DNA from 3 places in the Saccharopolyspora erythraea genome. Region 3 is predicted to be linked to each of the others. Evidence: riboswitches for the same ligand, from Rfam matches in the RefSeq annotation. Region 3 holds a riboswitch; each other region holds the start of a gene.
The links. Region 3 has a riboswitch for glycine ahead of gcvH (glycine cleavage system protein GcvH). Riboswitches for the same ligand answer to the same signal wherever they lie in the genome.
Positions count from the first base shown of each region.

Region 1 (4,788 bases), 2.7 Mb from region 3:
GGTACGTTGGAAGACACTTCGCACGATCTATCCGCGTAGAGGAGAGCTCAGGTGAGCCACAACAGCGGCTCCGGCGACGTTCCGCCGGAGCAGTCACCGGAGACCACCTCGGTCTTCAGGCCCTTCCTCTCGGAGCCGGAAAGCACCGAGAGCGCGCCCGCGGAGCAGCCTGCCGCGTCCGGGGTCGACGCGCTGCCCGCGGGGGCCGCCCTGCTGGTGGTCAAGCGCGGCCCGAACGCGGGTTCGCGATTCCTGCTCGACCGGGACACCACCAGCGCCGGACGCCATCCGGACAGCGACATCTTCCTGGACGACGTCACGGTCTCGCGGCGGCACGCCGAGTTCCGCCGGGAGGGCAACGACTTCGTGGTCGTCGACGTGGGCAGCCTCAACGGCACCTACGTCAACCGCGAGCCGGTGGACACCTCGGTGCTCGCCAACGGCGACGAGGTGCAGATCGGGAAGTTCCGGTTGGTCTTTTTGACCGGCCCGATCGACGGGGGACAAGGCCGCTAGGCGGCATGAGGAGCGGGCATCGGGGCGGCGCCGAGCAACCGGCGCCGCCCCGGTCGTTCGCGGTACTGCGCGCACCCGCGCGGCGACCCGGCCGGAACCGCCCGCGGATGCACCGGGACCCCAGGCGAATCACGTGTTTGCAGTTGAGTTTCGGGGTCTTCCGACCGCCCCTACGGGACCGGTCGGCGGTGTATCGTGCTGAGTGTTGCTCAATGGTGAGCTCAGGTATCGGTTCTCGGCCTGCCGAGCGCGCCAGGCCGCGGAAAACGGTGGCTGATCGACAGCCGAGGGATGGGCGTGTCCGCCGTATCGCGGGTAGCGTCGGAGACGCCGGTGCGAGATCCTCGACGAGGACGTCACGCCCCGGCGCGCTGGAGGAGGCGATTTGACGATGAGCAGCGAGATGCGCGTCGTCGGCGTGCGAGTGGAACTACCAGCCAACCAGCCGATCCTGTTGCTGCGCGAGACCGAGGGCGAGCGCTACCTGCCGATCTGGATCGGCTCGGTGGAGGCGACCGCAATCGCGTTGGAGCAGCAGGGCGTGCGCCCCGCCAGACCCCTGACCCACGACCTGCTCAAGGACGTCATCGGGGCGCTGGGGCGGGACCTGGAGCAGGTCCGCATCACCGACCTGCAGGAGGGCACGTTCTACGCGGAGCTCGTCTTCGACGGTGACGTGCGGGTCTCGGCCAGGCCGAGCGACTCGGTCGCGCTGGCGCTGCGGGTGGGTGTGCCGATCCACGCCGACGAGTCGGTGCTGGACGAGGCCGGGCTGATCATCCCGGACGAACAGGAGGACGAGGTCGAGAAGTTCCGGGAGTTCCTGGACTCGGTCTCGCCGGAGGACTTCCGCGGCGCCGACACCTGAGCCGGCGCCCGTTGCGGGCTTGGACGGGCCCCCGGCGCGCGGTCGCGCCGGGGGCCTCGTCGTCTCCCCGCGCGTCGCGTTGACCTCCCCCCTGGGCGGGCTTACCGTCGAAGACACGCGAATTGCCCGCTTGTGATTCCCGTGCGACCTGCTCGTGCGGCGGCGGGCGTTCGCAGCCCTGAGTCACGCACGGTCCAGGGCCTTGGCGGTCGGTCGGCATCATGCCGGACGAGGGGAGGCAGGCGTGGTCGAGGAGGCACCCAACCGGGATGCTGCCGCGGAGCAGGGTGAGCTGTTCCCGGACGCCTCGGTACCGGACGAGCTCGTCGGCTACCGCGGCCCCGCAGCCTGCCAGATCGCGGGCATCACCTACCGCCAGCTCGACTACTGGGCGCGCACCAAGCTGGTGGGGCCGTCCATAAGAGGTGCGGCGGGCTCGGGCTCCCAGCGGCTGTACTCGTTCAAGGACATCCTGGTGCTCAAGGTGGTCAAGCGACTGCTGGACACCGGTGTTTCGCTGCACAACATCCGCGTCGCCGTGGACCACCTCCGCCACCGGGGCGTGCAGGACCTCGCCAGGATCACGCTGTTCAGCGACGGCACGACCGTCTACGAGTGCACCTCCGCCGAGGAGGTGGTCGACCTGCTGCAGGGCGGCCAGGGGGTTTTCGGCATCGCCGTCAGCGGCGCGATGCGCGAAATCAGCGGAACCATCCACGAGTTCCCCGCGGAGCGCGCCGACGGTGTGGAGGTCACCGCATCCGTGACCGACGAGCTGGCGCGCCGCCGCCGGGACCGCCAGACCGGCTGACACCCGGCTGAGCCGGATGGGCCGGATGGATGCGGTGCGTGGCCGGCCGGGCGCGGTGCGAGGGTCCTCCCGCGCCTCCAGATCAGGTAGGCTACGCGGCATCGCAGACCCCGCGCGGGAGAGTCCGCGCCGGTCAGAGCACCGGTGCGGCGCCGAAGGAGCAACCACTCCCCGACAACCTCTCAGGCCAACCGGACCGCGCGGGCGAGATACCTCTGGAAAGCGGGTCGTCACGGCAGTGGTGACCCCGCCGACGGTGCAAGCCCGGTGCGATCCGGGTGAAGCTCTCAGGCGTTCGCGCAGCGGACATTGACAGAGGGGGAGGGCAGCACCCGCCGTGCTGCCGAGCCCTGTGTCCGCCGCGAAAAATCGAGGTTTGGCGATGACCGACGTGACCCATGACCGCATCCCGCTCGCCGCACTGGAGCACGGCACCCCGTTCGCCGACCGCCACGTGGGTCCCGCTCCCGCCGAGCTGGCCCGCATGCTGGACGTGATCGGGGTCGGCTCGCTGGAGGAGCTGGGCCAGAGCGCGGTCCCGGAGGGCATCCGCGAGCGCGACCTGCACCTGGCGCTGCCCGAGCCCGCGACCGAGGCGCAGGCCCTGGCCGAGCTGCGTGAGCTGGCCGGGCGGTGCCGCCCGCATGCCGAGATGATCGGCCTGGGCTACTACGGCACCGTGACCCCGCCGGTGATCCTGCGCAACGTGCTGGAGAGCCCCGCCTGGTACACCGCCTACACCCCGTACCAGCCGGAGATCTCGCAGGGGCGCCTGGAGGCGCTGCTGAACTTCCAGACGATGGTCGCCGACCTGACCGGTGTGCCGGTGGCCAACGCCTCGATGCTGGACGAGGCGACCGCGGCCGCCGAGGGCATGACCCTGGTCCGGAGGGCCGGGCGGTCGAAGTCGCCGCGGTTCGTCGTCGACGCCGACACCATGCCCCAGACGCTGGAGGTGCTGCGCACCCGCGCCGAGCCGCTGGGCATCGAGGTCGTGGTGGCCGACCTGTCCGAGGGAGCCTCCGGCCTGCCCGAGGGTGAGTTCTTCGGCGCCCTGCTGGCCTACCCGGGCGCCTCCGGCGCGCTGCGCGACCAGGAGGCGGTCGTCGCCGAGGTCCACGAGCGCGGGGCGATGGCGGTGGTGTCCGCCGACCTGCTCGCGCTGACGCTGCTACGCGCGCCCGGTGAGATCGGCGCGGACGTCGTCGTCGGCACCACCCAGCGCTTCGGCGTGCCGATGGGCTTCGGCGGCCCGCACGCCGGCTACATGGCGGTCCGCAAGGGCATCGAGCGCCAGCTGCCGGGCCGGCTGGTGGGCGTCAGCGTCGACAGCGACGGCAACCAGGCCTACCGGCTGGCGCTGCAGACCCGCGAGCAGCACATCCGCCGCGAGAAGGCCACCAGCAACATCTGCACCGCGCAGGTCCTGCTGGCGGTCGTGGCGTCGATGTACGCGGTGTACCACGGTCCGGCCGGGTTGAAGGCGATCGCGACCAGGGCGCACCGGATGGCCGCCGTGCTGGCCGAGCGGCTGCGCCGCGGCGGCGTCGAGGTCGTGCACCGGGAGTTTTTCGACACGCTCGTCGCTCGAGTGCCCGGCAAGGCCGACGACGTCGTGTCCGCCGCCCGCCGGGAGGGCGTGAACCTGCGCCGCGTGGACGGCGACCACGTCGGCGTGAGCTGCGACGAGACCACCACCCGCGCCCGGCTGGCCACGGTGTGGAAGGCGTTCGGGCTCCCCGAGCAGCCCGATGTCGAGGAGCTCGACGCCGAGACCCCGGACGCGCTGCCCACCGGTCTCCTGCGCACCTCGGAGTACCTCACGCACCCGGTGTTCCACACCCACCGCTCGGAGACCTCCCTGCTGCGCTACCTGCGCGAGCTCTCGGACAAGGACGTCGCGCTGGACCGCAGCATGATCCCGCTGGGCTCGTGCACGATGAAGCTCAACGCGACCGCCGAGATGGAGTCGATCACCTGGCCGGAGTTCTCCGGGCTGCACCCGTTCGCGCCCGCGCAGGACGCCGAGGGGCTGCTCAGGATCGTCTCCGACCTGGAGGGCTGGCTGGCCGAGATCACCGGCTACGACGCGGTGAGCCTGCAGCCCAACGCCGGCAGCCAGGGCGAGTTCGCCGGTCTGCTCGCCATCCGCGCCTACCACCACAGCCGTGGTGAGGCCGAGCGGGACGTCTGCCTCATCCCGGCCAGCGCGCACGGCACCAACGCCGCGAGCGCCATCATGGCCGGTCTGCGCGTCGTCGTGGTGCGCTGCGACGACCAGGGCAACATCGAGATGGACCACCTGCGCGAGGTCGTCGAGGAGCACAAGGACGACCTTGCCGCGATCATGATCACCTACCCGTCCACGCACGGCGTCTACGAGGACACCGTGCAGCAGGTCTGCGGGCTGGTGCACGACGCGGGCGGGCAGGTCTACGTCGACGGCGCGAACCTCAACGCGCTGATCGGCCTGGCCCGGATGGGCAAGTTCGGCTCCGACGTCTCGCACCTGAACCTGCACAAGACCTTCTGCATCCCGCACGGCGGCGGCGGGCCGGGCGTCGGCCCGATCGGTGTCCGCGCGCACCTGGCG
Region 1 is NZ_CP054839.1:4,402,369-4,407,156, forward strand. Features, by position in the region: gene garA (glycogen accumulation regulator GarA) at 52-516, shown strand; gene HUO13_RS19725 (bifunctional nuclease family protein) at 908-1,384, shown strand; gene HUO13_RS19730 (MerR family transcriptional regulator) at 1,629-2,195, shown strand; glycine riboswitch at 2,301-2,404, shown strand; gene gcvP (aminomethyl-transferring glycine dehydrogenase) at 2,578-4,788, shown strand, end outside.
Region 1: another riboswitch for glycine. It lies ahead of gcvP (aminomethyl-transferring glycine dehydrogenase); the one in region 3 lies ahead of gcvH (glycine cleavage system protein GcvH).

Region 2 (4,788 bases), 2.8 Mb from region 3:
GTCGTTGGGCACGGCGTTGCGGTTGACCGTGATCCCGATCTCGTGCAGCCGGTCCTCGGCCTGCTTGCCGTCCAGCTCGGAGTCCCGCAGGTCCACCAGCACCAGGTGCACGTCGGTGCCACCGGAGACCAGCCGGACCCCGGCCTTGGCCGCGTCGTCGGCCAGCAGCCGCTCGGCCAGGATCTTCGCGCCTTCCAGGGTGCGCCGCTGCCGGTCGCGGAACTCCTCACCGGCGGCGAGCTTGAACAGCACCGCCTTGCCCGCGATCACGTGCTCCAGCGGACCGCCCTGCTGGCCGGGGAACACCGCCGAGTTGAACTTCTTGGTGAACTCCTCGTCGCCGGACAGGATGACCCCGCCGCGCGGGCCGCCGAGGGTCTTGTGCGTGGTGGTGGTGACCACGTGCGCGTGCGGCACCGGGTTCGGGTGCAGCCCCGCGGCCACCAGCCCGGCGAAGTGGGCCATGTCGACCATCAGGTAGGCCCCGACCTCGTCGGCGATCTCGCGGAACCGTGCGAAGTCCAGCTGACGCGGGTAGGCCGACCAGCCCGCGATGATCATCCGCGGCTGGTGCTCGCGGGCCAGCCGGGCGACCTCGTCCATGTCGACGCGGTGGTCGTCGTCGCGGACGTGGTAGGGCACCACGTTGTAGAGCTTGCCGGAGAAGTTGATCCGCATCCCGTGCGTGAGGTGCCCGCCGTGGGCCAGGTCCAGGCCCATGATCGTGTCACCGGGCTTGAGCAGCGCGAACATCGCCGCGGCGTTGGCCTGCGCACCCGAGTGCGGCTGCACGTTGGCGAACGAGGCGCCGAACAGCTCCTTGACCCGGTCGATGGCCAGCTGCTCGACGACATCGACGTGCTCGCAGCCACCGTAGTAGCGCTTGCCCGGATACCCCTCGGCGTACTTGTTGGTCAGAACCGACCCCTGCGCCTGCAACACCGCCTGCGGCGCGAAGTTCTCCGAAGCGATCATCTCCAGCGTCGTCTGCTGACGACCCAGCTCGGCACCCACCGCCGCAGCCACCTCGGGGTCCACGACGGAGAGCTCGCTGTTGAACTGTCCGGGTGTCGACATGTTTTGCCTCCTGTTGGATCTCGGCTTCGGTGGCTGGTCAGGCGTTGCGGCGGTAGAAGGGCAGTGCGACGACCTCTACCGGGACGGCCGTGCCGCGGATGTCGACCTGCAGGGCGGTGCCGGGCTCGGCGTGCTCCCGGTCGACGTAGGCCATCGCGATCGGGTGGCCCAGGGTCGGGGAGGGCGCGCCGCTGGTGACGACGCCGATCTCGGCTCCGCCGGCGTCGAGCACCCGGTAGCCGTGGCGGGGGGAGCGGCGCTGGTCGCACCGCAGGCCGACCAGGGTCCGCTCGGTGGGCTTCTCGGCGGCCGCGGCCAGCGGCGCCTTGCCCACGAAGTCGCCGGGCTTGTCGAGCTTGACGACCCGGCCGAGGTTGGCGTGGAACGGCGTCAGCTCCGCCGACAGCTCGTTGCCGTACAGCGGCATGCCCGCCTCAAGCCGCAGCGTGTCGCGGCAGGACAGCCCGGCCGGGCGCAGCCCGTGCTCGGCGCCGGAGTCGGCCAGCGCCTGCCACACGGCGGGGGCGTCGTCGGGGGAGGTGAACAGCTCGAAGCCGTCCTCGCCGGTGTAGCCGGTGCGGGCGAGCATGACGTCCGCGCCCGCGACCTCGCTGCGGTAGCCGGCGTAGTACTTGACCGTGCTCAGGTCCGTGCTGGTCAGCGGCGCGAGGATGTCCACCGCCTTCGGGCCCTGCACGGCGATGAGCGCGTAGTCGTCGGAGACGTCCTCGTGGCTCGCCTCGAACCGGGCGACCCGCTCGGCCAGCTCGGCCGAGACCACCGCGGCGTTGGCGGCGTTGGCCACCACCAGGTATTCCTGCTCGCCCAGCCGGTAGACGATCAGGTCGTCGAGGACGCCGCCCTCGGCGTTGCAGATCATGGTGTAGCGGGCCCGGCCGACGGTGATGGCCGACGCGTTGGCCACCAGCGCGTAGTCCAGGGCCTCTGGCGCCTGCGGACCGCTGATGCGGATTTCGCCCATGTGGGTCAGGTCGAACAGGCCGGCGGCGGTGCGCACCGCGTTGTGCTCGGCCGCGTCGCCCGAGTAGCGCAGCGGCATCCGCCAGCCGGCGAACTCGGTGAAGGTGGCGCCGAGCGCTTCGTGGATCTCGTGCAGGGGTGTCAGCCGGGGCGACGACATGGTGCGGAACTCCTCCTGGTGGGCGCCGGTCGGCAGTCGAGTGCCGGGCCGCTCACTTCGGCCTCAACCTTATCCGGGCCCGCTCGACTGCGACCCGCGCGGGCATGCGCTGGTCGGCGGTCTCCCCGGAGTCATTGGCCTGAGAGTTTCACCGCGCCGGAACGCGCGGCTTGCACCTTGGGCGAGAGGCGCTCGCGCGCCCCTGCTTTTCTCCGTGTTCAGCCTGGTGCCGCGCGGTGACTGGGCCTGAGAGTTTGGCGGGGAGTATTGCTCCTTCGGCGCCTCACCCCTGGTGAGGACTCTCCCGCACGACGTCGTCGGCTGCGGTTTTCGGTTGTCGTTCTGGCCGAGGACGCTACGTAGACGGGGTGTCCCAGTCAACCGGACGCCGGAGTGATCTCGGTGCCGGGAACGTTCTCGGCACCACCCTGACCCCGCGTCCGGCCCAGCTCTCGGACCGTCATGTGGCCCTGCTGATCGACCGCCATCTGGTCCAGCTCACGAGCCGTCTCGGCTACGCCGTCCGGCTCAGCCTTCCGTCCGGTCCCGCTCCCGCGGGCCGTCCGCGCCGACGAGGTCGTGGTACAGGCGGTGCAGCCCGTCGATGAGGGCCGCCAGGGCCAGCTCGAAGCTGTCGTTGTCGATCTCGGCGGCGTGCCCGCGCAGCAGGTGCGCGCGGTCCAGGTGCGGGAAGCGCTCGTCGTAGACCTCGGCGTCGTCGACGAACCCGGCCGAGAACGACCCCATCGCCGAGCCCACGACCAGGTACTTCGTCGACGCGCCGATCATTGTCGCGTAGCGCTGCGGCCATCCCGCCCTGGTCAGCCCGCCGTGCACGGCGTCGGCGCGGCGCAGCGCCGCCTCGCGCCGCGCGGGACCGTAGGCGATGTAGGGCACCAGGTTCGGGTGCGCGGTCAGAGCGGCGCGGTAGGAGCGGGCCCAGGTCCGGATGCCGGTCGGCCAGCCGGCCTCGAAACCGGAGACGTCGACCGAGGCGGTGACGTCGTCGGCGATCTCCTGGAGCAGCTGCTCCTTGGCGGGCACGTGGTTGTAGAGCGAGGACGCCTTGACCCCGAGCTCGTCGGCGAGCCCGCGCATCGACAGGCCCTCCAGTCCCCGCGCGTCGATGATCTCCAGCCCGGCCCGGCGGATCCGGTCGGCGGAAAGCAGGGGATTGCTGGGTCTGGGCACGGTCGGTCTCCAAGGGTCGCCTCTTGCGGCCGTCGCCGGGGCGGTCTTAGGCTGCCACAAAACTAACGTCGTTAGTTACGGCCCCGCCAGTCGGGGCGGGCGCCAGGCAGGCACCCCGTTCCCGGGAAAGGAAGCCCAGATGGTCGACTTCGCCCTCTCCGACACCGAACGCGACATCCGCGACTGGGTGCGCAACTTCGTGCAGCGGGAGCTGATGCCGCTGGAGCAGGAGGTCCTGCGTCGCGAACGCGCCGGTGAAGCGGGGCTGACCACGACCGAGCTCGGCGAGCTCCAGCAGAAGGCGAAGCAGGCCGGGTTCTGGGGCGTGCAGACGCCGGAGGAGTACGGCGGCATGGGCCTGTCGGCGGTCATGACGGCCCTGATCGAGGTCGAGCTCGGCCGCACCTTCGTGCCGTTCCGCTTCGGCGGCTACGCCGACAACATCCTCTACCACGCCAACGAGGAGCAGAAGCAGCGCTACCTGCTGCCGACCATCTCCGGCGAGCGCAAGTCCTGCTTCGCGATCACCGAGCCGGGTGCCGGGTCCGACGCCAGGAACATCCGCGCCACCGCCCACAAGGACGGCGACGAGTGGGTGATCAACGGCGAGAAGACGTTCATCACCGGCGGCATCGACGCCGACTTCGCGATGGTCTTCGCCGTCACCGACAAGGAGAAGGGCGCCGCGGGCGGGGTCACCTGCTTCCTGGTGGACCGCGACATGGGCTGGAAGTCCGAGCCGATCGCGATCATGGGCGAGCGGGAGCGCCAGCCCGCCGCGCTGGTGTTCGACGGCGTGCGGGTGCCCGACGCCAACATCCTCGGCGAGCGGGGAAAGGGCTTCGCGCTCGCGATGCAGTGGATCGGCCGGGGCCGCTACCTGCTGCCCGCGCGGGCGCTCGGCAACTGCGAGCGGCTGCTGGAGATGGGCATGGACTACGCCAGGTCCAGGGAGACCTTCGGCGAGCCGATCGCCGAGCGGCAGGCCATCCAGTGGATGATCGCCGACTCGGCGGTGGAGATCGAGGCGCTGCGCTGGCTGGTGCTGCAGGCCGCCTGGCAGGTCGACCAGGGCATGGACTCCCGGCACGCGCAGTCCATCGCCAAGCTCTACGGCGGGGTGCGGGCCAACGAGATCGTCGACCGGGTCATGCAGATCCACGGCGGCATGGGCTACACCAGGGAGCTGCCGGTCGAGCGCTGGTACCGGGACCTGCGGCTGCTGCGGATCTTCGAGGGCACCGACGAGATCCAGCGCCGCACCATCGCCCGCAACCTCCTCAAGGGCCACGCCTCGGTCAGCGGCGTGCTCGGCTGACCGCGCGCCCGCGTGGGGTGAGATGACCGGTTCGTGCCCGGGTGGGTGGATCGGTAGCGGC
Region 2 is NZ_CP054839.1:1,713,140-1,717,927, reverse strand. Features, by position in the region: gene glyA (serine hydroxymethyltransferase) at 1-1,077, opposite strand, end outside; gene gcvT (glycine cleavage system aminomethyltransferase GcvT) at 1,115-2,218, opposite strand; glycine riboswitch at 2,337-2,441, opposite strand; glycine riboswitch at 2,443-2,535, opposite strand; gene HUO13_RS07925 (TetR/AcrR family transcriptional regulator) at 2,747-3,409, opposite strand; gene HUO13_RS07920 (acyl-CoA dehydrogenase family protein) at 3,549-4,727, shown strand.
Region 2: another riboswitch for glycine. It lies ahead of gcvT (glycine cleavage system aminomethyltransferase GcvT); the one in region 3 lies ahead of gcvH (glycine cleavage system protein GcvH).

Region 3 (4,788 bases):
CAGCTTGTCGACGTTGGTGTCGAGCAGCTCCACGTCGGCACCCATGCCCAGCGCGACGCTGGCCGCGTTCAGGCCGGCGACACCGCCGCCGATCACCACGACGCGGGCCGGGTGCACACCCGGCACACCGCCCGGCAGGACGCCGCGGCCGCCGCTCGGGCGCATCAGCGCGTAGGCGCCCATCTGCGGCGCCAGCCGCCCGGCGACCTCGCTCATCGGCGCCAGCAGCGGCAGGCTGCCGTTGCCGCTCTGCACGGTCTCGTAGGCGATGCCGGTGACGCCGGAGGCGAGCATGGCCTCGGTCAGCTCCGAGGAAGCCGCCAGGTGCAGGTAGGTGAACAGCACCTGGTCGCGGCGCAGCCGCGGGTACTCCTCGGCGATGGGCTCCTTGACCTTGAGGACGAGCTGGCCCTCGGCCCACACCTCGTCGGCGGTCGGCAGGACCTTCGCGCCTGCGGCGAGGTAGTCCTCGTCGGGGATGGACGACCCGGCACCCGCCTGCGCCTCGACGAAGACCTCGTGGCCGCGGCTGGTGAATTCGTGCACGCCGGCCGGCGTGATCGCGACCCGGTACTCGTTGTTCTTGATCTCGCGCGGAACTGCGATCTTCACGGCGCAATCCTTTCTCGGTCTGTTGCGCATCACGATCCGCCGCCGTCGCCGGGCTCGCATCATTCCGCGCAGATGAGATTGCCCAGGTGGGTTTGTGCCGCGGGCACAACGGTGCTCCGCAGCGCCCTGCCGCCGATCACGGTTCGTGCGGGATGCGCGGTCCGTGCTCGCACCGCGAGTGCGCGGTGCTCCTTCGCCGATGGAGGGCGGGTTCGGGACGACGTCGCCCCGGTTTCACCCGTGCGGGTGGCTAGCGCTGGCGGGCCCACCGCGCGGCGAGGAGCTGCACGAGCAGGGCGGACCGGACGTCGGGGTCGTCGAGGTCGACGTCGACGAGCTGGGTGATCCGCTTCATCCGGTACCGGAAGGTGTTCGGGTGCACGCGCAGGTCGTGGCTGGCCGTGCGCGGGTCGCCGGGGTGGCGCAGCCAGGCGTGCAGCGTGTTCAGGTACTCGGTGCCCTGCGAGCGGTCGTGCTCCCGCAACAACGGCAGCGGCCCCAGCGAGCCGACCCCGGCGTCGGTGGCGGTGCCCGCCATCCGGTTGAGCACCAGCAGGTGCCAGAGGTCCTCGTACACCGCGAGCCGGTCGGGCACCTGCCCCGCGCGCAGCAGGGCGAGCAGCTCGTCGGCCTCCGACCGCGACCGGTGCAGGTCCGCGACGCCGACCGCCGTACCCACCGCCACCAGCGGTTTCGCCTGGCCTTCGGCCGCGGTCAGCGCGTCGCGCAGCACCGGCCAGCCGCCAGCCCCCGGCCGGTCGGGCACGAGCGCGTAGAGGACGTTGCCGACCTCGGTCACCAGCGGCCTGCGACCGACGCCGCGGGTGATCCACTCCCACATCGCCAGCCGGTGCCCCTCAGCCTCCTCGGCCGACGTGCTGACCTCGATCGCGGCCACCCGGTGCGGGTCGTGCGAGACCCCCAGCTCGCTCGCGGCGACCCGCCAGCGGTCGCCGCCCTCCAGCAGCTGGCGCACCTGGTCGGCCGAGCGCTGCCGCTCCGCGTCGGCGACGGCCCGCCAGCGCAGCAGTTGCAGCGCGACCAGCGGGGCGGTGTCGGCGAAGGCCGTCGAGCGCTCCACGGAGACCTCGCCGGGCACCACCGCCCACATCGACCCCAGCAGCTCGCCGCCCATCCGGATCGGCACCACCAGCCTGGGCAGCGTGCCGTCCTGCTGACCGGGCACGAAGATCGCCGAACTGCCCTTGCTGAGCTGCCGGAACGTGCCGCGCGCGCGGAACTTGGCGAGCACGTCGTCGGGCTGCTTGCGGCCCATGATCGTCGACACCCGGGCCGGGTCGGTCAGGTCCTGGCGCGCCGAGTACGCCAGCACCTGGGAGTGCGCGTCCTCGATGGTCACCGGGGCGTCGACCACGTCGGCCACGGCGTCGGCCAGCTTGAACAGGTCGCCCAGACCGGGGCTTCGGGTGTCGGTGTCCTCCACCGCCGTGCCCGCCAGCGCGGCCCGGATCAGCCACACCAGCTGCGCCCACGCCGTGCCCGGCCGCACCTCCACCAGCGCGAGCCCGGTGTCCTCCGCGGTGGTGAGGACGGCCGGGTCCCCGCAAAGAGGCGGCTTGAGCAGGACCGCGGCCGCACCCTGCGCGCCGCACTCGCGCGTCAGGCGCACGGCCGCGTCGCGGTCGCCCACGGCCACGCCGAGCACCAGGTCTCCTTCGGCGACCGTCAGCGGCTGGTCGGGTTCGGCGATCACGACGTCGCCGACGCAGTCGGTGGAACCGGGCAGGATCACGGTTCGCAACAGCGTCGGCCCGACCCGCTCGATCACCGCCCGGATGTCCAGCATCACCAGCCTCCTCGTTGGGGCCCCAGCGTCTTCCCAGCCTAAACACGCTCGCCGGCGGGTGGTCGGCCGCGCACGCGGGGCGCCCGGCCGTGGGGGAGCCATTGACAGCTCGGCAGCTCCGTTTATGGTTCGTGTCGGTACACCCACAACCGCATACCGGCCGCAGACCCCGGGCGGGAGAGCCCCTGCGCTGCCGCGCGAGCAGCAGAACAGGGCGCCGAAGGAGCAAGACTCCCCGCAAACTCTCAGGCACCCATGACCGTCCGGGCGAGGCGACTCTGGAAAGCGTGCGTTCCGACGCCGCACCCACGGTGCAAGCCGCGACGGCGCGGTGAAGCTCTCAGGTTCCGCAACAGAGGGGGAGGCACACCATCCCGGGCATCGCCATGCCCTCGACAGCGACGGAGCCTCCCGCATGTCCCTTCCCGCCAACCTGCGCTACACCCGCGAGCACGAGTGGATCGAGGACCGCGACGACGTGGTCCGCATCGGCATCACCCCCTACGCCGCCGAGGCGCTCGGCGACATCGTCTACGTGCAGCTTCCCGCGGTCGGCGAGCAGATCGAGGCCGGCCAGACGTGCGGTGAGCTGGAGTCGACCAAGTCGGTCAGCGACCTCTACGCGCCGGTCACCGGCGAGGTCGTGGCGATCAACGAGTCCGTGGTGGACGATCCTGCCCAGGTCAACGCCGAGCCGTTCGGCGCGGGCTGGCTGCTGGAGGTGCGCGCCACAGGCACCGGCGAGGTGCTCAGCGCCGAGCAGTACGCCGAACTGACCGGGGAGTAGCCGGACGACGGCGCTAGGAGGACGGATCAATGGCGATCAGCGTCTTCGACCTTTTCTCGGTGGGGATCGGACCGTCGAGCTCGCACACGGTGGGACCGATGCGTGCGGCGGCGATGTTCGTTGCGCGGTTGGCTGCCGCGGGACGGTTGTCCGAGGTGTGCCGGGTCAAGGCCGAGTTGTTCGGGTCGTTGGGTGCCACGGGGCATGGTCATGGCAGTCCGAAGGCGGTGCTGCTGGGGCTGGAGGGCCATGCGCCGGAGTCGGTGGACCCGGCGGCGGTGGCGCCGCGGGTGGCCGAGATCGGTGAGACGGGCCGGTTGCGGTTGGACGGGGCGCGCGAGATCGCGTTCTCGGTGGATCGTGATCTGGTGATGCATCGCCGCCGCTCGTTGCCGGTGCATCCGAACGGGATGCGGTTCACCGCGTGGGACGGCTCGGGTGCCGAGCTGGTGTCGTCGGTGTTCTATTCGGTCGGTGGCGGGTTCGTGGTGGACGACGAGGCCACGGGCGCGGACCGGATCAAGCCGGATGCCACCGAGGTCGCGTGGCCGTTCACCACGGGTGAGCGGTTGCTGGCGCGCACCGCGGAGTCGGGGCTGTCGATCAGCGGGGTCATGCTGGCCAACGAGCTGGCGTGGCGCGGTGAGGACGCGGTGCGCAAGGAGTTGCTGCACATCTGGGCCGTGATGGCCGAGTGCGTGGCCAACGGGTGCGCCAACACCGGTGAGCTGCCGGGTGGGTTGCGGGTGCGTCGCCGGGCGGCGGCGTTGGCGTCGAGCCTGACGGCGGCCGACGATCCGATGGAGTGGGTCACGCTGTTCGCACTGGCGGTCAACGAGGAGAACGCCGCGGGTGGCCGGGTGGTCACGGCGCCGACCAACGGCGCGGCGGGGATCGTGCCCGCGGTGCTGCACTACTACACGCGGTTCGTGCCGGGTGCCGATGAGGACGGTGTGGTGCGGTTCTTGCTGGCGGCGGGCGCGATCGGGGTGCTGTTCAAGGAGAACGCGTCGATTTCGGGCGCCGAGGTGGGCTGCCAGGGCGAGGTCGGGTCGGCGTGTTCGATGGCTGCGGCGGGCCTGGCCGAGGTGCTGGGCGGTACGCCCGCGCAGGTGGAGAACGCGGCGGAGATCGCGATGGAGCACAACCTGGGTCTGACGTGTGACCCGATCGGCGGGTTGGTGCAGATTCCGTGCATCGAGCGCAATGCGGTGGCGTCGGTGAAGGCGATCACGGCGGCGCGGATGGCGCTGCGGGGTGATGGTGCGCATTTCGTGTCGTTGGACAAGGTGATCAAGACGATGCGGGAGACCGGCCGGGACATGAAGGTCAAGTACAAGGAGACCGCCCGGGGCGGCCTGGCCGTCAACGTCATCGAATGCTGAGCGCGGTGTTCGTCTGACAGGGCTCCGGAGGTGCTGCACCTCCGGAGCCCTTGTCCACTGTGGACGACTCAGGTCGTGAGCACGTACACCAGGCCCGTGCAGCCGCCGAGGACGGCCAGCACCGCCACCGCCGCGGGCAGGATGCCGTCCGGCAGCGGGGCCTCCGCGCGCAGGCTGCGTTCGGTCCGGCGGTGCCG
Region 3 is NZ_CP054839.1:7,147,957-7,152,744, reverse strand. Features, by position in the region: gene ald (alanine dehydrogenase) at 1-612, opposite strand, end outside; gene HUO13_RS31965 (PucR family transcriptional regulator) at 863-2,419, opposite strand; glycine riboswitch at 2,584-2,691, shown strand; gene gcvH (glycine cleavage system protein GcvH) at 2,835-3,206, shown strand; gene HUO13_RS31955 (L-serine ammonia-lyase) at 3,236-4,591, shown strand; gene HUO13_RS31950 (YidH family protein) at 4,660-4,788, opposite strand, start outside.